3 regions of the Aliiglaciecola sp. genome follow, and region 1 is predicted to be linked to each of the others. Evidence: predicted binding sites of a transcription regulator. Region 1 holds the regulator's gene; each other region holds the start of a gene.
The links. The regulator FNR, encoded in region 1, switches genes on or off when oxygen is low (the NO sensors DNR and NnrR bind a similar motif). The targets are predictions, from matches to a motif close to TTGATCTAGATCAA.
Positions count from the first base shown of each region.

Region 2: gltA (citrate synthase) is a predicted target of FNR. The motif match lies at 3,073-3,086, and genes of this name have one in related genera.
Region 3: ccoG (cytochrome c oxidase accessory protein CcoG) is a predicted target of FNR. The motif match lies at 2,940-2,953, and genes of this name have one in related genera.

Region 1 covers NZ_JBDWYG010000031.1:103,446-111,800, reverse strand. The annotation lists gene ABJV04_RS07150 (heavy metal translocating P-type ATPase) at 1-1,581, shown strand, start outside; gene ccoS (cbb3-type cytochrome oxidase assembly protein CcoS) at 1,594-1,779, shown strand; gene ABJV04_RS07140 (sulfite exporter TauE/SafE family protein) at 1,776-2,441, shown strand; gene fnr (fumarate/nitrate reduction transcriptional regulator Fnr) at 2,467-3,204, shown strand; gene uspE (universal stress protein UspE) at 3,318-4,250, shown strand; gene ttcA (tRNA 2-thiocytidine(32) synthetase TtcA) at 4,386-5,273, shown strand; gene ABJV04_RS07120 (patatin-like phospholipase family protein) at 5,289-6,350, shown strand; gene ABJV04_RS07115 (DUF2987 domain-containing protein) at 6,361-6,990, opposite strand; gene ABJV04_RS07110 (glucosaminidase domain-containing protein) at 6,987-7,796, opposite strand; gene ABJV04_RS07105 (hypothetical protein) at 7,789-8,355, opposite strand, start outside.
Region 2 covers NZ_JBDWYG010000019.1:93,084-101,438, reverse strand. The annotation lists gene ABJV04_RS04425 (phosphomannomutase CpsG) at 1-907, shown strand, start outside; gene ABJV04_RS04420 (DUF3429 domain-containing protein) at 1,001-1,426, opposite strand; gene gltA (citrate synthase) at 1,603-2,883, opposite strand; gene sdhC (succinate dehydrogenase, cytochrome b556 subunit) at 3,285-3,659, shown strand; gene sdhD (succinate dehydrogenase, hydrophobic membrane anchor protein) at 3,653-4,000, shown strand; gene sdhA (succinate dehydrogenase flavoprotein subunit) at 4,000-5,769, shown strand; gene ABJV04_RS04395 (succinate dehydrogenase iron-sulfur subunit) at 5,784-6,494, shown strand; gene sucA (2-oxoglutarate dehydrogenase E1 component) at 6,671-8,355, shown strand, end outside.
Region 3 covers NZ_JBDWYG010000007.1:40,815-49,169, forward strand. The annotation lists gene ABJV04_RS00215 (TonB-dependent receptor) at 1-86, opposite strand, end outside; cobalamin riboswitch at 156-382, opposite strand; gene ABJV04_RS00220 (serine/threonine protein kinase) at 425-1,408, opposite strand; gene ccoG (cytochrome c oxidase accessory protein CcoG) at 1,405-2,838, opposite strand; gene rutR (HTH-type transcriptional regulator RutR) at 2,979-3,650, opposite strand; gene ABJV04_RS00235 (hypothetical protein) at 4,064-4,435, shown strand; gene ABJV04_RS00240 (ATP-binding protein) at 4,488-5,741, opposite strand; gene ABJV04_RS00245 (response regulator) at 5,772-6,476, opposite strand; gene ABJV04_RS00250 (DUF3019 domain-containing protein) at 6,473-6,874, opposite strand; gene ABJV04_RS00255 (MipA/OmpV family protein) at 6,874-7,752, opposite strand; gene ABJV04_RS00260 (beta-propeller domain-containing protein) at 7,953-8,355, shown strand, end outside.

The DNA of each region.
Region 1 (8,355 bases):
ATTACCCATACCGGCGAAATTTATTTTGAATCAGTCTGTATGTTCATCTTTTTATTACTAATCAGCCGCTTTTTAGAACACCGTTCACGACACCAAGCCAGTCTTATATCTGCCAATATGTTTAAATACATTCCACTGACGGCCATTCAAATAGATAGTGATAACAAGCAAAACTCGGTGTTAGCAAAACACCTTAAACCAGGACAAAAAATACTAGTCCGCCCTGGTGAAACGTTTCCAGTCGATGGGGTGATAACATCTGGCGATGGAAACGTAGATGAGTCCATGTTGACGGGTGAGTCTGAGAAAATCAAAAAGAACATTGGTGACCATGTGTATGGCGGCACCATAAATCTGTCAGGCTCATTTGAAATAGAAGTTGAAAATGAACTTAAATTATCCTTAGTAAATAAAATACTACGGTTGCAAGAATTAGCCCTTGCCGATAAACCCAAGGCTGCAGTGTATGCTGATGTAGCCTCAAAATACTTTATTGTAATTGTTCTTGGAATTACTCTGATTAGTTATTTCGGTTGGTTAGCTTATCAACCAGATCGGGCATTTTGGGTGGCCATATCGATTTTAGTCGCCACCTGCCCTTGTGCATTAAGCTTAGCAACCCCCACGGCATTAACTAGCGCCATGGCAAAGTTAAACCAATATGGTTTGTTGGTAAAAAGAGCAAATATCATTGACGTCATGCCTGATGTCGATACGGTAATTTTTGATAAAACAGGTACCCTCACTAATGGTCACTTTAGTGTAAGTGAAGTTGAGCTATTTAATCATTCAGACGAAAATTTTGTATTCAACTTAGCGGCTGGCATCGAGCAGTATTCTAAACATCCAATCTCCCAAGCGTTTCAATCCAAAACGCCTCTAGAGGTTAATCACGTAGACACCATTGCTGGCAAAGGCTTGCAAGGTACCTATCAATCGCAAATTGTAAAGATTGGTAATCTAAGCATTTTAGATGATAAATTAAATTTGCCCGCAAACCCTGATGACTCTCGCGTGTATTTGCAATTAGGCAAACAATTAATCGCCGCATTTACGGTAAAAGATGTAGTCAAAAAAGACGCTAAACAGCTCGTCAATGACCTGAGTAGCAAACAATTAGTGATGTTAAGTGGTGACGCCGAAACAAGTGCTACCTCGGTTGCCAACGCCTTGGGAATTCCCAATGTGTATTTTAGGCAAACGCCTCAACAAAAACTCAATTACATCCAAAGTTTACAAGCTGATGGACATAAAGTGTTGATGATTGGAGATGGTATTAATGACGCGCCTGTATTAGCCGCTGCCGATGTATCTATTGCAGTAGGTGACGCTAGTGACATGGCGAAACGTTCAGCCGATATCATTTTATTAAATTCGAAATTAAGTAATGTAAAATTTGCTGTTAGTATGGCAATCAAGGTACGCCATAAAATTAAACAGAATATGGTCTGGGCTATAGGTTACAACGCACTTATTCTTCCTCTTGCAGTGGCTGGATATTTAAGCCCATGGATGGCCGTTATCGGTATGTCTTTAAGTTCAATCATTGTAGTAGCAAATTCAATTCGTCTGCTCCGTTAATAGGAAACTAAATTGAGTATTATTTATGTATTAATCCCCATCGCTATACTGCTCGTTTTGTTAGCTATCGGGATCTTTTTTTGGGCAGTTAAGTCAAATCAATTTGAAGATTTAGAACGTCAAGGTTACAACATTTTATTCGATGATGACGTAGACAAAAAAGCACCACAAAAAGCCCCTAAAACTGAAGAAGAATGAACGATATCAGCTGGTTCTCAGCGATTTTAATTGGTCTTGCAGGTAGTGTACATTGTGCAGGGATGTGCGGCGGTATTGTTACCTCGTTTACCTTTGCCTTGCCAAAAAATCAGTCACAATGGCCATTTTTAATCGCTTATAATACAGGACGTATTTTATCCTACAGTGTTGCTGGCGCTATCGCCGGACTTTTAGGGCAAGTTGTCACAACCCAATCTTTCATCAACCCACAAGTACTCACCCTGTTTGGTGGGGTATTTATGGTGTTACTGGGGCTTTATGTGGGTCAATGGTCAAAGTTGCTCACTAAAGTCGAAAAAGTCGGTGCTATTTTTTGGCGTAAAATCAGCCCGTTGTCAAAACGTTTTATTCCCTTTAAACACCCAATGTATGCCGTGCCCTATGGTGTGATTTGGGGTTGGCTGCCCTGCGGATTAGTATATTCAACATTAACCTGGAGTGTTTCCACTGGCAGCGCAGTACAAGGTGCGTTGACCATGTTTTGTTTTGGTTTAGGCACACTGCCTATTATGTTAGCAATGGGAGCTAGCGCCACTCAAATCAGAAGTTGGTTAACACAACCCTTGGTAAAACGTAGCGTTGCAGTTTTATTGTGCTTATTTGGCTTGATTTTATGTTACCAAGGGATTCATAATTGGTAACTAATGAATTAAGTGGAATTATCTAATGTCTGATTCGAACAAGTTCAGTATTCGCTGCCAAAATTGTAGTTTTAACCATCTTTGCATCCCCGTAGCCCTGAACCAAACAGAAATGGAAAGTTTAGATGAGATAATCGAGCGTAAACGTCCTTTGCATAAAAATGATCAGCTCACTATTCCAGGACAAAAATTCACCTCATTATTTGCGGTAAGAACAGGTTCATTTAAATCCTATATTACCTCCCCTGATGGAGAACAACAGATAACCGGGTTTCATTTTCCTGGTGATATAGTTGGTTTCGACGGACTCTTTTCAGAAAAGTACCAAAGTTACAACCAAGCCATGGAAACCTCTATGGTGTGTGAGTTGCCCTATGACAAGCTCGACACTATGAGCGAGCAACTTCCGACATTACGTAAAGAAATGCTTAAGATAATGAGCACGGAAATAAACCAAGACCATAGTATGATGATGCTCTTGAATAAACGTACTGCAGAGGAACGTCTTGCACATTTTTTGATTAATTTATCCGACCGCTTTCACTCTCGTGGTTTTTCTGAAACCGAGTTCAATTTAACCATGACGCGTAACGAAATAGGTAACCATTTAGGTCTTACCGTAGAAACCGTCAGCCGTTTATTAACCCGTTTTCAAAAAGAAAATATCATAAAAGTAGATGGCAAGTTTATCCAGATCCCCGATTTAGCCTCCCTTAGAGATAAGCTCGGTGAGCATGTTTTACAAAATAAAGCCTGCGGATAGGCCTTTCCTGTTAAGTTGATTTAGGTCAAAACAAATAATCGGTTAACTGGCAAAATAGCTAAAGTACCCATACACTTAAGATGAAAGTGTAAACCTTATAAGGGAGTTAACTAATGTCCATATTTAACAAAATACTAGCCGTTGTAGACCCGACCACCGATGATCAGAAAGCCTTTAAACGGGCTCTCTTGCTGGCACAAAAAACGGGGGCCAGTGTTACTGCCTTTCTATCCATTTACGATTTCTCTTATGAAATGACCACTATGTTGACCGTAGATGAACGCGAAACAATGCGCCAAGCTGTGGTAGATGATAAAACTGATTGGCTAGCCAATATCGTTGAGCCATTGGCAGCTAACTCTTCAATCTCTGTAGATATCAAAGTAGTTTGGCATAATCGTCCTTATGAAAGTGTCTTATTTGAGGTGATTGACCACAGTTATGACTTAATTGTAAAAGGCACTCACGAGCATGACACCTTGAAATCGGTTATTTTCACCCCTACCGATTGGCATATTTTGCGAAAGTCTCCCGTGCCTGTATTGCTAGTCAAAGAGCATGACTGGCCAAGCAATGGCAACATTTTAGCGGCTGTTGATGTTGGTAGCGAAGATGATGAGCACCATAGTTTAAATAAAATCATTACAAAAACCGCAGGGATGATGGCTGATTTATTAGAAGGTAAAGTTAACCTTGTTAACTCTTACCCTGGAACACCAGTGAATATCGCCATCGAAATTCCAGAATTTGATCCCGTTGGTTATACGGAATCAGTCAAACAGCATCATGCCAAATGTATGCTTGAACATGCACAGAAATTCAATATACCCCAAGAAAATCAGCACCTTAGTGAAGGTTTACCTGAAGACGTAATTCCATCGGTTGCTAAAACCATAGATGCAGAGTTAGTAGTGATTGGAACCGTAGGTCGAACAGGGATCACCGCTGCACTTATTGGTAATACCGCTGAACACACTATCGACTCTCTCAATTGTGATGTTTTAGCCATAAAACCTGAAGGTTTTGAGTGTCCACTCAAGCACTAGTAATACATTAGCAATATCAGAGCAGAAGTTTACCTAAAACATTTGAAATTAGAGTGTTTATGTCCTTTATGAGGACAGGTATAATCGGCGCTGATAGCAATGTTTTCTAGGAATATAATGAGTAAGATCGAGTCTCTGTCTGAGAGTAAAAAATACAGTTTCAATAAACTTCAAAAGCGCTTAAGACGAAATGTAGGTAAAGCAATCGCCGATTTCAACATGATCGAGGATGGCGATAAGGTGATGGTTTGCCTGTCTGGTGGTAAAGACAGTTACACTATGCTCGATATTTTGATGTTTCTAAAAAGAATTGCCCCTATAAAGTTTGAAATTATTGCGGTTAATTTAGATCAAAAACAACCTGGCTTCCCCGCGGATGTACTTCCAAGATACTTAGAAAATTTACAAGTACCTTATGAAATTGTCACCGAAGATACCTATTCCATCGTCAAAGATAAAATTCCAGAGGGTAAAACCACTTGTTCTCTTTGTTCAAGATTACGTAGAGGAATACTGTATAAAACGGCATCACGTTTGGGGGCGACAAAAATCGCTTTGGGCCATCACCGCGATGACATGCTCGAAACCTTATTTCTGAACATGTTTCATGGGGGACGCTTAAAATCTATGCCTCCAAAACTCGTCAGCGATGATGGTAAACAAATGGTTATACGACCATTAGCCTATTGCTCTGAAAAAGAAATAACCCAGTATTCCGAACTACTTGAATTTCCGATTATTCCCTGCAATTTGTGTGGCTCTCAAGAGAACTTGCAACGTAAAGTGATTAAAAACATGCTAACAGATTGGAATCAGCGTTTTCCGGGTAGAATAGAGAGTATGTTTAAAGCGATGCAAAATGTGGTTCCTTCCCATCTTGCTGACAATCAAATTTTCGACTTTAAAACTTTAGAAACACAACAAACACCGTTTGAAAACGGTGATATTGGATTTGATCAAGAAGACTTTTCATCCCCATCCATTAGTAATGATGACACCGTAAATATTATCAATATAAGTTAAGGATCACTTCAATAGATGAAAATTGGATTAGCGTTAGGAAGCGGAGCCGCTCGAGGCTGGGCGCATATCGGAATTATTCAAGCCTTAGAAGAGCTTGGCATTGAAGTAGATGTAGTGGCAGGTTGTTCAATAGGTGCTTACGTTGGAGCCGCTTATGCGAGTAATAAATTAGAACCTCTTGCACAATGGGCTAGTTCTTTATCTGAGTGGCAAGTACTTGGGCTTATGGGGGTTGGCTTTCGTAAAGGCGGACTTGCCAGTGGTATAAAAGTATTTAAAGCCCTTGAAGAGAATTTTTGTGAACGAGAGTTTGAACAATTATCCAAACCATTAGGTGTAGTAGCCACCGATTTATATAGTGGTAAAGAGGTTTCTTTTACTCAAGGTCCATTAGCCGAAGCGGTAAGAGCATCCTGTGCCATACCCGCTCTTTTTCCGCCAATTGCTTTTAAAGGAAGATGGTTAGTGGATGGTGCAGTGGTAAATCCTGTACCTGTAAATTTATGCCGTCAACTTGGAGCTGATTTCGTTTTTGCGGTCAATTTAAGTGCCGATTTTAGACCTGAAATTCAAGCTCAATATCAGTTGGAACATGAAAATAATCAGAAGCGAACCAATGATTTTTTCAATAAAAGTCACTCGTTTATGCAACGTATTTTTAGTGGTAGATTTAAAAAAGACAGCGAAATTGATGAAGAGGATCTTGAGTCCTTAGAAGATTTAGAGAATATGTCTTTGCATGAAAATGACGAATTGGAAAATGAAGACGTTTCCCCTTCGTTAGAAATTGATAAGGAAAACCCAGAAAATATAGAAACAGAGTTCACAACTAGCAAAATGAAATTAACCGACAACACCCCTAGCATGTTAGGCGTAATGTCGAACTCTCTTGATATTCTTCAAGCAAGAGTAACACGTTCTCGTTTAGCCGGAGATCCACCGGATATCCTCATCGAACCTCAACTAAGAGACTTCGGCATCATGGAGTTCCATCGTGCCGCTGAGCTAATTGAAGAGGGACGCCAGAGTGTGAAACGAGTCGCTGCGCAAATTAAATATCAATTACGTCTGGACTAAGTTTTTAGGTTTACTTTGTTATTGCTGTAATTCTGTACGGGGCCTCAGAAAAGCTCACCTGAGCGCCCTGCTCTAACCAATCCTCACTGACTACAACATGATGTTCATCTACGTATAATGCATCCGGTATCGAGTCTCTATCAATGTTATCGAAATAAAACTGTAACCCGCTAACTGAAGGCATTAGGAATGAAAGGAAACTTCCCATATCATCGAAAAATATAGCGTACTGTTGATACAAGTCTTGTAATTCTTGATGAGTGTAATGGGTTTTCAAATAACTGGGTTTTGTTTCCAATTGCACTGACATGTCACACTGATTACTATTTTCAACCAGTTCTAGTTTAACTAAAGCTTTAGCTTGATTTAAGGCTTTTTCGGTCGGTAATAAAAAACGATATTCTGGGGTAATGGTAACCGGAAGGGTTACTTTTTGAGTGACGATATTCGCACTTTGAATTTGGCACAAGCCACCGTTTCTAACATTTTTAAAACCAAATGCGAATTGTAATGCGGGCGTCTCTTCATTATCGATTTTTTTAAGATGGCTATAAAAGCTAGAATACTCAACAGACAGCGTATCAGCCAAAGCAGAACTACAAAAACTAACCAAAATAAAAATAAAGCTTAAAAATTTCATGCGGGTAAAAACTTCCTATTAAAACGTATCATTTGTATGAGCTCTTTAATGTACTCGTCACCGCGTTCGGAGTAATTTTTCAAGCCTTTTGCTAACTTTTCAGCGGTAATTTGTTGATTACTGTTACGTAATTTGGCTCGTATGTCGCGCAACTGAGTGTAAGCCTCGTGACGGTTAATATTTCGAAAATATGTACTTACAGCATGCTCTAAACTGGTAAATTTAGCCACTTCATGAACCGCCCCTTCATTGCGACGTTTAGGAACGAAGCCACAGCCCTCTCGAAAGCACCAAAGACCGAAGAAGTTAAAACCTTGCTTGGCAAATCTTGAGGTCCCCCAAGCCGACTCATTGGCGGCCTGCATAAGCACTAGTTCAGCGGGTATCACATCAATTTTAAGCAATAAACGACTTACTATTTCGGATAACTCTAGTTTAGGATCAACACGGTACTCCGTGATCAATGAGTCTAACCTTGTTTGTTGCAAAGAGTTAAAAGGCTGATTTTGTTCAATCACACTTTTAATTTCTTTGAGAAATGTCCGTTTTTCAATAATAACCCTATTGTGATGGCGTATTGCCGGCAGTAAGTAATTAAAAAATGCCTTTTTCCTAACCACCACTGGAGAAATTTGAGAAAAATTAGGCATTTTCTGTTCAGTGTATGGTGCAATATTTTGCTCATCAAAAGGATCTAACTTCTTTGGTGGGAACAGAAAAGGGTAACTTAATACTACTGCGCCAAACACCCAGATTACCAATAAATAGAGAATACGTCTGGGTGTTGGGAAGTCGAGGTTACGCATCAAATGTAGTGTCTCCGTCAGACCCATTTTGTTGGCTCTGGTAGTTAAAGTTATTGCTACTGCTGCCGTATCCAAAAAGTTCACAATACAGCAAACCATTAATATTATAATAGAAGGGTAAGAATAGTATCAAACCAATCCCAAACGAAAGAATTGAAAGCACTAACAACACTAAAAATACTGCGTATAAAATAGTGAATGGAAATAAGTAACGATTAACCATTTTAATGGAAAGTATCAGTGCTGCGATTGGCGTGAAGTTTTTATCCGCGACCAAAAGGACCGCAAAACTGGTTGCTATCATTAAATATAGGCCAGGCAAAATAAAAAGCGCCATACCTGCTTTGGTTACAATTAAAATAAATGCGGTGACTAAACAAATGGGAAGTGCTTGGCCTAGTTTGGAAAATAAAAACCTAACAGATGCCAATTCTTTTAAATGAGACCTCGCCCCTTGCAACATTAAAGCAGCAGTCATTGGCGCTAAAAGCAGTTGAATTATTAAGTCCAAGGTCATCAAATGGCCTTGAGTAAACTGCTCCATGGTCTGAATTCCATT
Region 2 (8,355 bases), on a different contig from region 1:
TGTTGAACATATGCTTTCTTATGTCGATCTAAATAACTTCAAGCCTCTGAAACTGGTAGTCAATGCGGGTAACGGAGCGGCAGGAAAAGCCTTAGATAGTATTGAACAACAACTTAAAGCCCTCAATATCCCCATTGAGTTCATTAAAGTGCATCATCAACCAGATGGTGACTTTCCTAATGGTATTCCCAATCCATTATTACCTGAAAGCCGCGCGGATACCGCTGATGCTGTTATTGCCCATAAAGCAGATATGGGGATTGCTTGGGACGGTGATTTCGACCGCTGCTTTTTGTTTGATGAAAAAGGTGAATTTGTTGAAGGTTATTACATCGTTGGTTTGTTAGCGAAAGCGTTTTTAGATAAAGATGCCTCAAGCAAAATCATTTACGACCCGCGGGTATATTGGAATACCGAAGATATTGTGAAAACCGCCGGTGGCACGCCAATTAAAAGTAAAACTGGGCATGCTTTTATTAAAGAAAGAATGCGTAAAGAGGATGCTGTTTACGGTGGCGAAATGAGTGCACATCACTATTTTCGTGATTTCGCTTATTGCGACTCAGGTATGATCCCTTGGTTATTGGTCGCAGAGTTAATTTGCACCAGCGCGCAACCTTTATCTGCATTAGTGAAACAGCGCATTGCGGCTTTCCCATCTTCTGGTGAAATTAATAGCTTATTAGAAGACGCTGATGCTGCACTTGACCGTGTTATAGCAAAATATCAGCCTATGGCAGAGGTCATTGATGATACTGACGGTGTGGGACTGGAGTTTGGCAATTGGCGATTTAATCTAAGAAAATCGAATACTGAGCCTGTTATCCGATTAAATGTTGAATCCTCAGGGGATATTGCCTTGATGGAGGAAAAAACAGCTGAGTTATTGGAGATTATTCGCGCTTAATTCAGTTGTGCTGTATTTAAACGTAAATAAAAAATAGCCCTTATGGGCTATTTTTTTTGGGTAATGAATGATGGTCGAGACGCATTGTTGCAACTATCGAGACATTTGTTGAATTATCCAAATAATCATTAAATGGCTGCCGATGGTAATTGCGGTTAAACGGATACGCAATGAGCGATACCATGAGGCGAGGGTAGAGAGTTTAAACTCGTAGAAAATGACTAGGGTATAGCTGCAAGCTAAGGTAATTAGCGCGATAACCGGAGGTAACCAAATTACACTCAGCCAAGCAATAATTGATGGCAGCATTGCCATGTATAATAAGGTTACAGAGCGTTCTTTGTTAATTCCATCAAACCATAATACTCCACCTAAAAATGATAAAATTATTGCAGAATATTGAATGAAAAAGTCTACGCCTTCAAAGTAAGAGACGGTTTCCCAAAGTATAAAAAAAGGCAGCATGATAAAGGGGATTAATCCTGCGTAACCTAATATTTTGGCGTGGTATTTAAGCATTTTTATCACTTTTTGTAATGTTATATATTTGTTACGTCAACAATGACGACAAGTTTAATCATTTTTAAAGAAAAATTAACGTAAAAATCTAAGGTATTGAAGAAGCATAAGTTTCTAATTAATTAAAAGGAAAAAAAATAGCGCCAATTGGCGCTATTTTTAACATTACTAACTGGTTACTTTTTAATTGGGTTGTACTTTCTTACGTTTTCACCAGTATAAAGCTGGCGAGGACGACCAATTTTTTGACCAGGTTGACTTAGCATTTCATGCCAATGAGATACCCAACCAACAGTTCTTGCTAAGGCAAAAATACAGGTAAACATGTTAGTTGGAATACCGATTGCCTTAAGAATGATACCTGAATAAAAATCCACATTTGGGAAAAGCTTTTTCTCAGCGAAATACGGGTCGCTTAATGCAATTTTCTCAAGTTCCATTGCTACATTTAACAATGGATCGTCAATATTCATTTCTTCAAGTACTTCGTGACAGCTTTCACGCATTACAGTTGCACGAGGATCGTGGTTTTTGTAAACACGGTGACCAAAGCCCATTAATCTGAACGGGTCATTTTTGTCTTTAGCACGAGCAATAAACTCTGGAATACGGTCAACACTACCAATTTCTTGCAACATGTTTAAGCATGCTTCGTTAGCTCCACCATGAGCTGGACCCCATAACGATGCAACACCAGCGGCGATACATGCGTAAGGGTTAGCACCAGATGAACCGGCAAGTCTAACTGTAGACGTTGAAGCATTTTGTTCGTGATCCGCATGTAACGTAAAGATACGATCCATAGCGCGAGAAACAGCAGGGCTGATTTCATAATTTTCAGCAGGTACAGAAAACATCATGTTTAAGAAGTTTTCTGCATAACTTAGATCATTTCTTGGATAAACAAAGGGTTGACCAACGTTATATTTGTAACACATTGCTACTAAAGTCGGCATTTTCGCGATTAAGCGGTATGCACTTCTTAAGCGTTGTTCAGGATCTGAAATATCCAAATCATCGTGATAGAAGCTAGAAAGAGCACCAACTGTGCCACACAACATGGCCATTGGGTGAGCATCTCTGCGGAAGCCTCTAAAGAAATTTGTTAATTGATCGTGAACCAAAGTGTGACGCGTAATGGTGTTTTTAAAATCAGCATACTCTTCTGAAGTTGGCGTTTTGTCATGTAATAACATGTAACAAACTTCAATATAATCAGCATCTCTTGCCAATTCTTCGATTGAATAACCTCTATGAAGCAATACGCCTTTAGCTCCATCAATGAAAGTGATGGATGATTCGCAAGAACCAGTAGCCATGAAACCAGGGTCGAAAGTGAAGTAACCGCTAGAGCCTAATGCTCGAACATCTATTACGTCGTTCCCAGCAGTTCCCGAAAGTACCGGAAGTTCTACCTCTTTGTCGCCTACTTTTAAAATGGCTTTAGTTTCTGCCATAAGATGTTCTCCTTAGACTAAGTTCTTAAACTGTTAAAAATATATACAATAATAACAGCCATGAAAAAAAGTGTGCTATTTGTACTTAGAAAGTTAGCTCAAGTCAATTTTAATACACGAATGTTTAATATTTATTCTCAAAATGTATCTAGAATCAACATAATTACCCAAATCCAGAATTAAACCGTTTTTATCTAGAACAAAAATTGTAATTAATCTCAACGCTGGATATACTTTACGACACTAAATGAAAAAAACGCTTAGTTGTTAAAGGTTTAATAGTTAATTAACAAAGTGTTAACAGTTAGGTTTGCTTAACTCTATTTTTCGTTTATGCACTATACAACAAAATAACTTTAAATAAATGCGTCAAACCTCAACAATGATTACAGGCACATAAAGTGAAAAAACAAAGACCAGTCAATCTTCAACTCAATACGATAAGTTTTCCCCCTTCAGCTATAGTTTCTATTTTACATCGGGCAACCGGTGTTGCTATGTTCTTCGCTCTGATTTTTGTGATCTGGGCGTGGGCTGTATCTGTATCATCCTTAGATGGATTTAATACAGTGCAAGAAGTAATGGCAGGGCCTCTTGGTAAATTCGTTGCTATCGGTACCTTATCCGCCTTGACCTATCATATCCTTGGCGGTATCCGTCACGTGATTATGGATATGGGTCACTGGGAAGAAATCGATTCAGGCAACTTAAGCGCGCAAGCCACTATTGGTTTGTGGGTATTAGTGACTATCGTTATAGGAGTTATATTGTGGTAACCGAACAAGCGGGTTTAAAACGTAACGGAGTACAAGATTTTGTTACTCTACGTGCTACGGCACTTATCATAACCTTATTTTCTTTTTACATGACCTATTTTTTCATTGCCACACCCGTGGTGACATTTGAAATTTGGAAAGATTTATTTTCTAGCATATTTATGAAAGTTTTCACTTTCATTACGCTAGTAGCAATTATGTATCATGTAAGAATTGGTCTTTGGCAAGTTTTAACAGACTATGTCAAGGGACCAGGTTTGCGAGCAACGTTACAATATGTTCTTAACATTATTGCATTTGTATATGTTGCAGTTGGTTTATTTGTTTTGTGGGGTGTGTAGTGAGTATTCCGGTTCATGAGTTCGATGCAGTAGTAGTAGGAGCTGGCGGCGCTGGAATGCGAGCAGCTTTACAAATTTCTCAATCAGGCAAGTCCTGTGCGTTACTTTCAAAAGTATTTCCAACACGTTCACATACGGTTTCTGCTCAAGGCGGAATTACAGTAGCGTTAGGTAATGCCCACGAAGATAACTGGGAATGGCACATGTACGATACCGTTAAAGGTTCCGATTATATCGGTGACCAAGATGCTATCGAATATATGTGTAAAACAGGCCCTGAAGCCATTATTGAAATGGAGAACATGGGACTACCATTTTCTCGTTTTGAAGACGGCAGAATTTATCAGCGTCCTTTTGGTGGTCAGTCGCAAAACTTCGGTGGTGAGCAAGGTGCTCGTACTGCAGCGGCAGCCGACCGTACAGGTCACGCATTATTACATTTGCTTTATCAGCAAAATGTTAAAAATAAAACAAAAGTATTCAGTGAATGGTACGCCCTTGATTTAGTCAAAAACCAAAATGGTGATGTAGTCGGTTGTACTGCAATTGATATTGAAAGTGGTGAAGTCGTTTACTTCAAATCTAAAGCGGTTGTATTAGCCACAGGTGGAGCTGGTCGTATCTATGCTTCAACTACTAATGCTCACATTAACACTGGTGACGGTGTTGGTATGGCATTACGAGCTGGTGTACCGGTTCAAGATATGGAAATGTGGCAGTTCCACCCAACGGGTATCGCTGGAGCTGGTACGCTAGTAACCGAAGGTTGTCGTGGTGAAGGTGGTTACCTTCTAAACAAAGACGGCGAACGTTTCATGGAACGTTATGCACCAAACGCGAAAGATTTGGCGGGTCGTGACGTAGTTGCTCGTTCAATGATGACCGAGATTCGTGAAGGGCGCGGTTGTGACGGTCCTTGGGGAACTCACATTAAACTTAAACTCGATCACTTAGGTAAAGATGTACTTGAATCAAGATTACCAGGTATTCTTGAATTGTCTCGTACCTTTGCTCACGTTGATCCGGTTAAAGAACCAATCCCAGTTATTCCTACTTGTCACTATATGATGGGTGGTATTCCAACTAATGTTGATGGCCAAGCTATAAGTATCGATAAAGACGGTAACGAAAAACCCATTGGCGGATTATTCGCTTGTGGTGAAATTGCCTGTGTATCTGTACATGGTGCTAACCGTCTTGGTGGAAACTCGTTATTAGACTTGGTTGTATTTGGTCGCGCTACAGGTCTGCACCTTGGTGAAGCTATCGATAAAATTGATTCTACTGAAGCATCACAAACTGATGTGGAAGAAGCAATGGTACGTTTCAATCGCTGGGAGAGCTCAGAGGTTGGTAAAGGTGAAGATCCAGTTCAAATTAAGAAAGATTTGCAGCAATGTATGCAACTTAACTTCTCTGTATTCCGTGAAGGTGACGCCATGGCCGAAGGTCTTGCTGAACTGAAAGAAATTAGAGAAAGATTGAAATTCGCTCGTCTAGATGACAAGAGTAGCGATTTCAACACTCAACGTATTGAGTGTCTTGAACTTGATAACCTAATGGAAACTGCATTTAGTACTGCAGTAGCTGCGAACTTCAGAACAGAAAGTCGTGGTGCTCATAGCCGTTTCGATTATCCAGACCGTGATGATTCACAATGGTTGTGTCACTCTGTTTATTTACCAGAGTCAGAGTCAATGCTTAAGCGTGACGTGAACATGACACCGAAGCTACGCGAAGCGTTTCCACCTAAAGCTAGAACTTATTAATAGGAGTAACGAAGATGAATCTTACTTTCTCAATATATCGTTACAACCCGGATGTTGATAACGCACCACGCATGCAAGAATACTCGCTTGAAGTGGAAGAAGGGCAAGACATGATGGTGCTTGATGCACTTATCGCCCTTAAAGAACAAGACCCAACGTTGTCATTCAGACGCTCATGCCGTGAAGGTGTGTGTGGTTCTGATGGCGTGAACATGAATGGTAAAAATGGTTTGGCTTGTATTACGCCACTTTCCGCTTTAGGAAAAGGCAAAATCGTAGTACGTCCTTTACCAGGTTTACCAGTGGTACGTGATTTAGTCGTTGATATGAGTCAGTTCTATACTCAATACGAAAAAATTAAACCGTTTTTGATTAATGATGATAATCATCCGCCAGCACGTGAACATCTTCAACTTCCTGAAGAGCGTGCTAAGCTAGATGGTTTATATGAGTGTATACTCTGTGCATGTTGTTCTACTTCATGTCCGTCATTTTGGTGGAATCCAGATAAATTTATTGGACCTGCCGGATTGTTGCACGCTTATCGATTCCTAATCGATAGCCGTGATACAGCCACTGATGCACGACTCAGTGATTTGGATGACGCATTTAGCGTTTTCCGTTGTCACGGGATAATGAACTGCGTTAGTGTTTGCCCGAAAGGACTTAATCCTACTAAAGCTATCGGCCATATTAAGTCGATGCTACTACAACGGGCTGTTTAGTTTAGTCATTTGACACCAGTGGTGTTAATCGTGACAGCAAGTCTAAATAGCCATCCTTCGTAGGATGGCTTTTTTGCTTAAAAAATCAAACCTTTTGGGTTTATTTACTTTAATTTTTTGGATATTTACGCATACTAGATATCCGGTTGTTAGCCTGACTTTTTAAAGGGACAATAATGCAACAAAGCGTGATGAAAGCATGGTGGGATTCTTCACACATGGCTGGCGGCAACGCTGCTTATATAGAAGAACTCTACGAAGCATTTTTGGAAGATCCAAACAGTGTTTCAGAGCAGTGGCGAAGTATTTTCGAAAGTTTGCCTAAAGTTGATGGCGTTGAATTAGATACCAACCATTCTTTAATAAGAGAGCAATTTAAAGCCCTTGCAGCACTAGGTCCAGCGGCCAGAGCAACTAGCAGTGCGCCAGCGAAGGCTGCAAGTAGTGATGAGAAGCAAGTAAGAGTACTGCAACTAATCAATGCTTATCGATTCAGAGGGCATCAACATGCTAATTTAGATCCATTGGATTTATGGAAGCAGCCTAGAGTTCGAGACCTAGAATTATCCCACCACAATTTGACTGAAAAAGATTTCGATACCCATTTTAATGTTGGTTCGTATGCTATTGGTCAAGAAACCATGACATTGAAGGATTTATTCACTTCCTTAAATAGAACCTACTGTGGTTCTATTGGTTCTGAATATATGCACATTACTGATACTGAACAAAAACGTTGGTTACAGCAGCGCTTAGAATCGGTACAGGCAAAACCTGAAATTAGTCGCGATGAAAAAGTTAACATACTTAAAGGCTTAGTCGCCGCTGACGGTATGGAAAAATACTTAGGGGCTAAATTCCCTGGTGCTAAACGCTTTTCATTAGAAGGCGGCGATGCATTAGTTCCTATGCTTAAAGGCTTAATTAGCCATGCTGGTGTAAATGGCGCTAAAGAAGTTGTCATTGGGATGGCTCACCGTGGTCGACTAAATGTTCTTGTGAATGTTTTAGGTAAAAACCCATCTGTGTTATTTGATGAATTCTCAGGAAAGCACGATGAGTCACTAGGTGCTGGTGATGTAAAATACCATGCAGGTTTCTCATCTGACTTTGCGACTGAAGGTGGTAATGTCCATTTAGCGTTGGCCTTTAACCCTTCTCACTTAGAAATTGTAAATCCAGTGGTTATTGGTTCAGTAAGAGCCCGTCTTGATCGCCGTGGGTGTGAAGATGGTTCTACCGTTCTGCCAATTACTATCCATGGTGACTCGGCTATTGCTGGACAAGGTGTTGTTCAAGAGACATTTAACATGTCTCAGACGCGTGGATTTAAAGTGGGTGGAACAGTTAGAATTGTGATAAATAACCAAGTTGGTTTTACCACTTCTAAAACTGAAGATACTCGCTCAACGCAATACTGTACAGATATTGCAAAAATGGTTCAGGCGCCTATATTCCACGTCAATTCTGATGATCCTGAAGCTGTTTTGTTCGTTACCAAACTAGCGTTAGATTATCGTAACACCTTTAAACGTGATGTGATGATTGATTTAGTTTGTTATCGACGTCATGGTCATAATGAAGCTGATGAGCCAAATGCAACACAGCCATTAATGTATCAAAAAATTAAAAAGCATCCTGTTCCCCGTGCATTGTACGCTGATCAATTAACCGCTGAAGGCAGTCTTGATGCCCACGAAGTGGATAAGTTAGTCAGTGAGTACCGAGCAGCCTTGGATCATGGTGCTTGTGTTGTGCCTGAATGGCGTCCGATGACAGAGCACTCTGTCGACTGGACTCCGTATTTAGGACATGAATGGAATTCGCCTTATGATGCACAAATCGAAAAAGATAAACTTAT
Region 3 (8,355 bases), on a different contig from region 1:
TCTGGCGAGTTTGATTGAGCATAGAGATTGGAAGATGCTAGAGCCAAGCTAACGCTTACCCCTATAAGAGTAGTTTTATTTTGCATTTTGTTTAGCCTTGTTAAGTACTCCGCCCGAGTACTAGATCATATGAGTGACAGTTTGTGGTTTTGTGCACAAACCTATGCGTCTCAGGCCGGTATCCGGGCTTACAAGTGTCTTAACAGACTCGATTAATACCTTCCCATTCTTTCAAACAGTGGTAACTTATTAATCATCAATACCTTTGGGTATCACTTGTTTACCGTTGCGGGGGCAGCGTCAGCATAAATCAGATATTACTCTAATTGCACTGTCTTCCCGTTTAACCACCGATGGTGGCACCTAAGAGGTGAGCATTATATCCATCTGTTCTTAAAAGAATAGGGGTTTATGCTTTCTGTTATTAAAATAAAGTCAGACTTGGTTCTTGGAGGGCGGAATATTGTTCTTTTAAGGCTAAAATCTGTTGTTCCCAATACTTAGCATCTGCAAACCAAGGGAACGCTTGAGGAAAGGCGGGATCCTGCCAACGACGCGACAACCACGCCATATAATGGACCATGCGCATTGCGCGTAAAGGTTCAATTAAGCTTAATTGCCCACTATCGAATTGAGCAAACTCTTCGTAGGCTTCAACTAGGGTATCCATTTGTATTCGTTGCTGGTAGGTATCACCAGACAACATCATCCATAAATCTTGAATGGCGGGTCCCATTCTACAATCATCCAAATCTACGAAAGTTGGACCGTCTCGCCACAAAATATTGCCAGGGTGGCAATCTCCGTGAAGACGTATGGAAGAGTTGGGTTTATATAAGCTCGCCGCTAACGCTGTCACTTGCTCTAAAATAGTGAAAAATGCGGTGTGCAAGCTGCTCGGAATAAGTTCTGTTTTGTGTAGGGTTGCTGTTGCTTCAAGCAAGTGCTCCTGAATACTAAACGTTGGTCGATAAGCAAACGACTGGCCTTTTGACACTTGGTGGATACGACCAATAAAGCGTCCCATCCATTCCAGTTGGTCAAGATTATCAACCTCAAATTGACGGCCACCAACGGAAGGAAATATAGCAAAATAAAACCCCTGATAACTGTGTAATGATGCGCTTTTGGTCCGTAAGGGAGCCACTACAGGGATTTCATGGTCATGCAATTCTTGAGCAAAATCATGCTCTTCTTGAATTTGTTCTCGAGTCCAGCGCTGAGGCCGGTAAAACTTGGCCACATAGCGTCGTTTGTCATCACAAACAAACTGATAAACCCTATTTTCATAGCTGTTTAATGCCAATAGGCCTGAGTCTACTAAGTATCCTTTAGACTCAATGGCATCTAAAATGGTATCAGGGCCGAGTTGTGCAAAATCAAAGGTCGTTGCATTTAAGTCATTCATCGATAAATGAACTTACTAGTTTCGCTCATCTCAACGGGATCGCTGTTGCCATCAATTGAAGTAACCTTAAATTGGAATTCTGTTACAGTTTCGTTTAACGCATAAGGGTCAATAGCAAGGCTTATGGGCAAGTTTAAGACTTCACCACCTGCAACAGTGACTTGGTCTGGACCTATGTATTTATTCCCCTCTAAGCCTACAACATCAATTTTATACGTGTGTTCAGTTTGTGACTTATTCAGTACTTTTAAGGTATATACGTTCTCAATAAGACCGTCGTTGGTTTCTCTAAATAGTGAGTTGCGATCTCTGATAATGTCGACTTCTAATGGCACTCTAGCAATAATTTCATAGGTTAAGAGGGAGGTCATTATAAATAGTACAACCGCATACCCAATTAATTTAGGTCGAAATATTTTAGTCTTACCTCCGGCTAGTTCATGTTCAGAAGTAAAACTAATCAATCCTTTAGGGTAATTCATTTTTTCCATTACCCCGTTACAAGCATCAACACAGGCACCGCAGTTAATGCACTCGTATTGCAAACCATTGCGGATATCGATACCTGTGGGGCATACCTGAACGCACAAGTTACAATCTATACAGTCGCCAATGCCTTTTTGTTTGATTTCTTCGTGACTGGTTTTTCTTGAGCGCGGTCCACGCTTCTCGCCACGGGTAGGATCATAAGCCACAGTAAAAGTGTCTTTATCAAACATGGCTGATTGAAATCTAGCGTAGGGACATATGTGTGTACACATGATTTCCCGCATCCAGCCGGCATTTCCATAGGTGCAAACAGTAAAAAAGATAACTGATAAACCTGCCCAAAAACTGACATCGAAGGTAAAAAAGTCAATAAACAATTGGTTAATGGGGGTGAAATAGCCCACAAACGTTAGTGCCGTAAGCAAGGCAACTGTTATCCAAGCAAAATGTTTTAAAGCTTTTCGCCAAAACTTGTCGAAGTCCATTTTGCGCTGATCTAGTTTAATTCGCTTGTTTCTAGCGCCCTCTATTTTTTCTTCAAACCAAATATAAATAAAAGTCCATGTGGTTTGGGGGCACATAAACCCACACCAAACCCTTCCGGCAAAAGTGGTGACAAAAAATAGAGCGAAGGCGCTAATAATTAAAATCCAAGCCAGTAGGGTTAAATCTTGTGGCCACAAGGTAAGTCCAAAAATATTAAAACGCTGGGCGCCTATATCGAACAAAACTGCTTGATTTGAGTTGTATTGAATCCAAGGGATGAGTGCAAAAATGCCAAGGAAAAATAGTCCGAAAAAGCGTCGAAAAGTCTCTAAAGTACCTTCAACTGCTCGGACATATATGCGGCTTCGTGGTGTGTATGCATTTTCATGCTTACTGGCTTCGGGTTGGTGAACTTTTACTGCGGTTACGTCTTTGATTGGAATGCGTTCACTCATTCAATTATCCTTTACGGGACTACTAAAAATCTCGATGACATCGAAATTTTTATAGGTTAGTAATTAATCCCCCTATTATCGCACAGACTGCCCGCAAATTGTTAATCTGGATCAATGAATCAACTGTTTTTTTTGCACTTTCAACTGGGTTGCGGCCTTACACCGTTAAGTATAATTGATTGAATGTTATGTAATGTAGCTGCAAAAAACTCGGGGTCGTCTAAACTTTGACCTGTCACTGCCTCCACTTGAACCCGAAAATCAGCGTAATGTTGAGTTGTGGCCCAAATGCTAAAGATTAAATGATAGGGATCAATTGGCGCTAGCTTTCCTGCTTCTATCCAACCAGAAATAACCTCGACTTTAGCTTGTACAATGGCCCTTAATGGAGACTCTAGCTGATTAAATAAAAGCGGCGCTCCTTGTACAACTTCCATACAGAACAATCGAGACTCTTTCGGATTGTCTCGGGATAAAGTGAGTTTCACTTCAATATAACTCGAGATAGCTTCGATGGGATCTTGTTCTGGTGAAAAGCCCTGTAAAGGCTTTAGCCAAACATCTAATAACTGCTGAATTACATCTAAATAAAGCTGTTCCTTGCTGGCAAAGTAGTAGAGTAAATTTGTTTTGGAAACTTCTGCTAACTCTGCAATCTGTTCAACACTTGTACCGTGTACACCGTTACTAGAAAACAAATCTAGAGCCGCCTGCAAAATCACTTTACGTTTATTTCGTTTTGCTTCGGTGCGTTTACTCTGCGTTGTTGGGCTAGATACACGTGTTGACTTGTTGGATGTTTTGTTCCGCATTGTATAAGTCATCTGTCTATTCATATCCCATTATAATTTAATCCCTGTCCATTATGTTTTAACCAAGTTTTTAATAATAAGCAATCCCATCGATACTTAATTACCAAATAAACAGTATTCACAGTGAAGCACAAATGAGGTCCAGGGATTTATATAACGAGTAGGAGACCGCAAGATTTAGACACTCCAAGGCTTTTCATATTATTCGAGTTGCCATTGGGTATTGCGAAGCAGCAAATAGAACCGTCATTTAATGGGTAACAAGAGCTAAGTAATTGTTTATATGGGTATTGATTAAAAGACTCTTGTATAAGCTGGGATAATACAGAGGCCTTTAAAGTTTAGACTAGTTAGTCTAAGTTAATCGTTCATTTTGGTTCTGGGGCTATTTTGCCGCGTTTAGATGTGAAAGTATGTTTAGGTATTTAATTATTTTAGCAGAAATAGTGATATTGGTTATGGCGCTACGCTCGTCATTCGCCCAGTATTTGTTATCTGATATGCAAAATAGTTTGACTCAATTAATGACTGATATATCAATGAAAATGGAAAAAGCGCAGCTTAAAGAGGTGCGTTATTCTTTAGCTCCTTATACTGATCAGATGCGGGATTTTCAGCGTGATTACATTCTGGAAATTACGGATACCTCCGAAAATTTAGTCAATTTTCACGCTAAATATTGTGTTCAGCGTGAAATAAACCCTTTCGTAAATGGTTCAAACTTAGAGCTAGTTTGTCACACCATTAGTAACTCCACTTTGCTAGAAACTGAAGAGTCCACTTAGTTTTCAATCGAAATAGCTTTGCCTGTTCGTTTGAGTTAAATGACCGTAAAAGTTAATTATGAGGTGGATTAATTATGCGAGTTGTTTTGAATAAAAGACAAAAGCTTGCTCCACCTAACTCAGCGTTTTCTACCCAGCATTCACCTTGGTGCCAGTGCATTATGCGCTTGATAATCGCCAAACCTAATCCGGCTCCACCTCGTTTTCTATCTCGGCTATTATCAGGTCGAAAGAAGGGCTCGAAAATACGTTTTCGATAAATTTCAGGCACACCTAAACCGTCGTCTTCCATACGCAATAATATACCTTTCGAATTTTCGGAAACATCAACTTTAATCGTCGAGTGGGCGTATCGACTGGCGTTGTTAATAAGGTTATCTATAACTCTTTCGATGAAGTGCTCATCACCTAAAATAGTAGACTCTGAACCGACAATATCAATTTTAATGTGCTGTGGGATGCTTTTTTGTAAATAGGCGATGCGTAGTCTAGATAAGGTGAGAAGGGGGATTTCAGTAATATTCAATTCTGGCTGTTGTACTTCCATACTGGTGTAGCTCAACATTTCTTGAACTAACTTTTCTAATTCATCAATATCTTTATTCATTTCAGTCCAAGGACCAGACTCATCATAGTCATGGGCCGCAATGGCGAATTTTAAACGTGATAACGGCGTTCTGAATTCGTGGGCCACCGCACCAGTTAACTCTCGTTGTGTGTTTAATAATTCACGTACACGATTACCTAAGTCGTTCAATGCAATGGCAATGGGATAAACAACCGACGTACGCTCAATATCAATGGGGGGAAAATCTCCACTAGGACCAATGCGAGTTGCGGTTTGTTTTAGTTGCAGAAGATCTTTCCATAAGGGCCATAACCAAAGCGCAATTAAACCTGCTAATAAAAAGAAAAATAAGCCACTGTAAAGTAAGTACTTGCTACTACTGGTTTGATTATGTAACAGAGTGATCTCAAGTAACTTAGCATCAGTTGATTGGAAGTAAATTTGCGTACCATTTTGGTCATCAAACAAAACGATGGGTAATTGCTTTTCTAGCTTAGCTAATTCTTCTGCGTTCCATGCCATATCGCCCATATTCAACGTTTTCACTGAAAATAAGCTTTTATCTAGGTCTTTGGCTGTGATCCCACCTCGTTGCTGCAAAACTGTAAGTGAATTAATTAACGCTGCGTCACTTTGATTTACGGCGTCGTCATTAAAAAATACATGATTAAGTAAAGCGCTCAGCGCAATAAGGGACAGGGCAATAAATATATATAAACTTAAAAATAAGCGAGTCATATTGAGGCTGGAAGTGTGTTTAACATTGGGTTACTCCCAAGCGTCAGGAACGAAGAAAAAGCCTTTGCCCCAAATTGTTTTGATCTTGTAAGGATTTTGCGGATTATCTCGTAGCTTTTTACGTAAACGAGAAATACGCACATCCGCTGAACGGTCTAAACCATCGTACTCACGACCAATTAACTCGTTGTATAAGGTCTCACGTTCAACCAATTTAGATGGGTTACTGGCTAATTTCCACAACATATCAAATTCATGGCTAGTCAGTTGTATGAGTTCATCTGACAAAAGCACTTGTCGAGAATTGCGGTTTATTTTCAACTTTCCAAAACGCAATTGGTCGCTTTGGAACAGCGTATCACTGCTTTGTGTTTCGCTGCGCCTTAACAAGGCATTTATCCGAGCTAACAATACACGGGGTTCAACCGGTTTAATTACATAATCATCAGCCCCAAGCTCTAACCCTAACACTTGGTCAAAGTCAGAGCTTTTTGCGGTCACGAATAGCAGCGGACCGGTAAAGGTTTTACGCAAAGTTTTGCATAATTCAAAGCCGTCTTCCCCTGGTAGCATAATATCCAGAATAATAATGTCAGGTTTGTATGTTTCCATGGTGCTGGACAAATTAACGGAGTCATATAAACACTGGACTTCAAAATCTTGCTGATTTAGAAAATTAGCCATCAATTGACTTAGCCGTTTATCATCCTCAATCAGTAGAATACGTTTGCTCAAAATAGACTCCAAGGTTGCCTTACACGTCTAACTTGCTTCTTGTTGGCCCTCGCTTTGATGTCCATGGTGTGGGATAAAATCACGCTGCCATCTTGCGATTTAAGGTACAAGGTCGTTTCTTCTATAAAGCGAATAACAAGTGTTTTCTCTGGAGGAGCGTCTGTCCAACAGTTTAAGGGCGTTTGCCCTTGATAGTAACAGTAAGCCCCTGGTGCTAGATTCTTAAAATGCATGGTTAACACCATTTCGCAGGTATCACCTAGATTTTCTACGATGCACACTTTTGGCTGAACATGCCAACTAGGAGAGTTGCTCCATGCCTTTGGCAAATAGGCAAGTAACATGAAAGTCAGCATGAAAAAGTAAATTAATATAGTTTTGGATTCGAGGTGTTTCATCAAAATCGACGCCCCACACCTAAAAATACATTAGTTACATTATTCTCCTCAACAATGGGACTTTTGACCATTGAAGAGTGAAGCTTGCGAAATGCTAGGTTGCTTACCCAGTGCCATTGTTCATTAATTTTTTTAGTATATAGAAAGGATATTCCTGGTTGTATTCCAGACGAGACTGAATAATGGAAATTGGGCTCAATAGTATCTTTTTCGTTAATTCCATAATAATAGTTGGCTAACTTTGCACTTTTCCAAATTAAACTGGGGCGTAATATAAATTGCCAGTCATCGCTAGCCCAAAAATATTGATAGGATAGATTCGCTTTTTGTCCATGGTGAACATTGCTCGCATCGGTTTCAATAGAGAAACTAATTTCGTGATTACCATAGTAATAATGCAATCGAGTACCGAAATTAATAGCCCAATTTCGGTCACTTATTTCATTTACTGATAGCCTTAAATCCTCAGGAGGGGGATCATCGCCTGAGCCTTTATCGGGAGAGTCCACCGAAGGGGAGGAGGGGATGACCGCTGGGACAGTGAGATTACCAGGATGCCAGAGTTCAAAGAATGTCTTCTCTCTATCTAGGGTTAGATAGCTCTCAACGCCAAAGTTTGTGGATTGCTGCCATTGGTAACCAACTTCTCCATTATCAAAATAAAACCGTTCGCCATACCAAGCTATATCAATCAAAATTAGGTTGGGGAAGTTATCGCCGTCGACCAACGGGTTGGTGCGTAAGCCTACTCCTAGGGCTAAGCCAACATCCCATTCGCCTTCTTGAATACAGTTTTTAGATGTATCACAGCCCAAAGTAGGGCTTGCAAAGCCCACTGTAATGAAAAATATGACGTATATCAGATAGTGTTTAAACACCCTGTTTTCAACCTTTCGTAAGCCCAATTTTATTAAGCAAATATTCCCTCAATATTGAAAGGTTAACAGACCTTTTACAAACCTACATCTTAGGGTTACAAATATTCACAATTATTGCCAAATTCGCAATAGAAAATGGCAAATTCAACGACTAGGATTAGTTCAATAAATGTCTCAAGATTTAATTATAGGTGTTTGCTATGTATGGACATAAAGTTGCACTAATTTGTTTGTCTACAGCCCTACTCGTTTTTGGGTGCGGAGGTGGTGGAGGTAAGGATGAAACCACCTCCAAGGAGATTGACAATAAACCTCCTCAGGTTAATCAAGCTACAGGGTTTAATGGACCTTTAGTGCAAGGTTCAGGGCAAGCCGAAAGTTATATTAAAAATGGTATTTATGCCGCATCTTTAGATAGCGCTGATTATGTGTCTGCAGAGGATATATCAAGCCCTACTGTGGGAAGCAGCAATTTTTCAACAACTAATACCATAGAAAGTGGCGTAGATGAGGCCGATAGAGTTAAATATGATGGACAAACTTTCTATCTGGCAAATTCCTCCTTTGCATCCGATGAAAATCAAAACCCAGCGCAAATAGGTA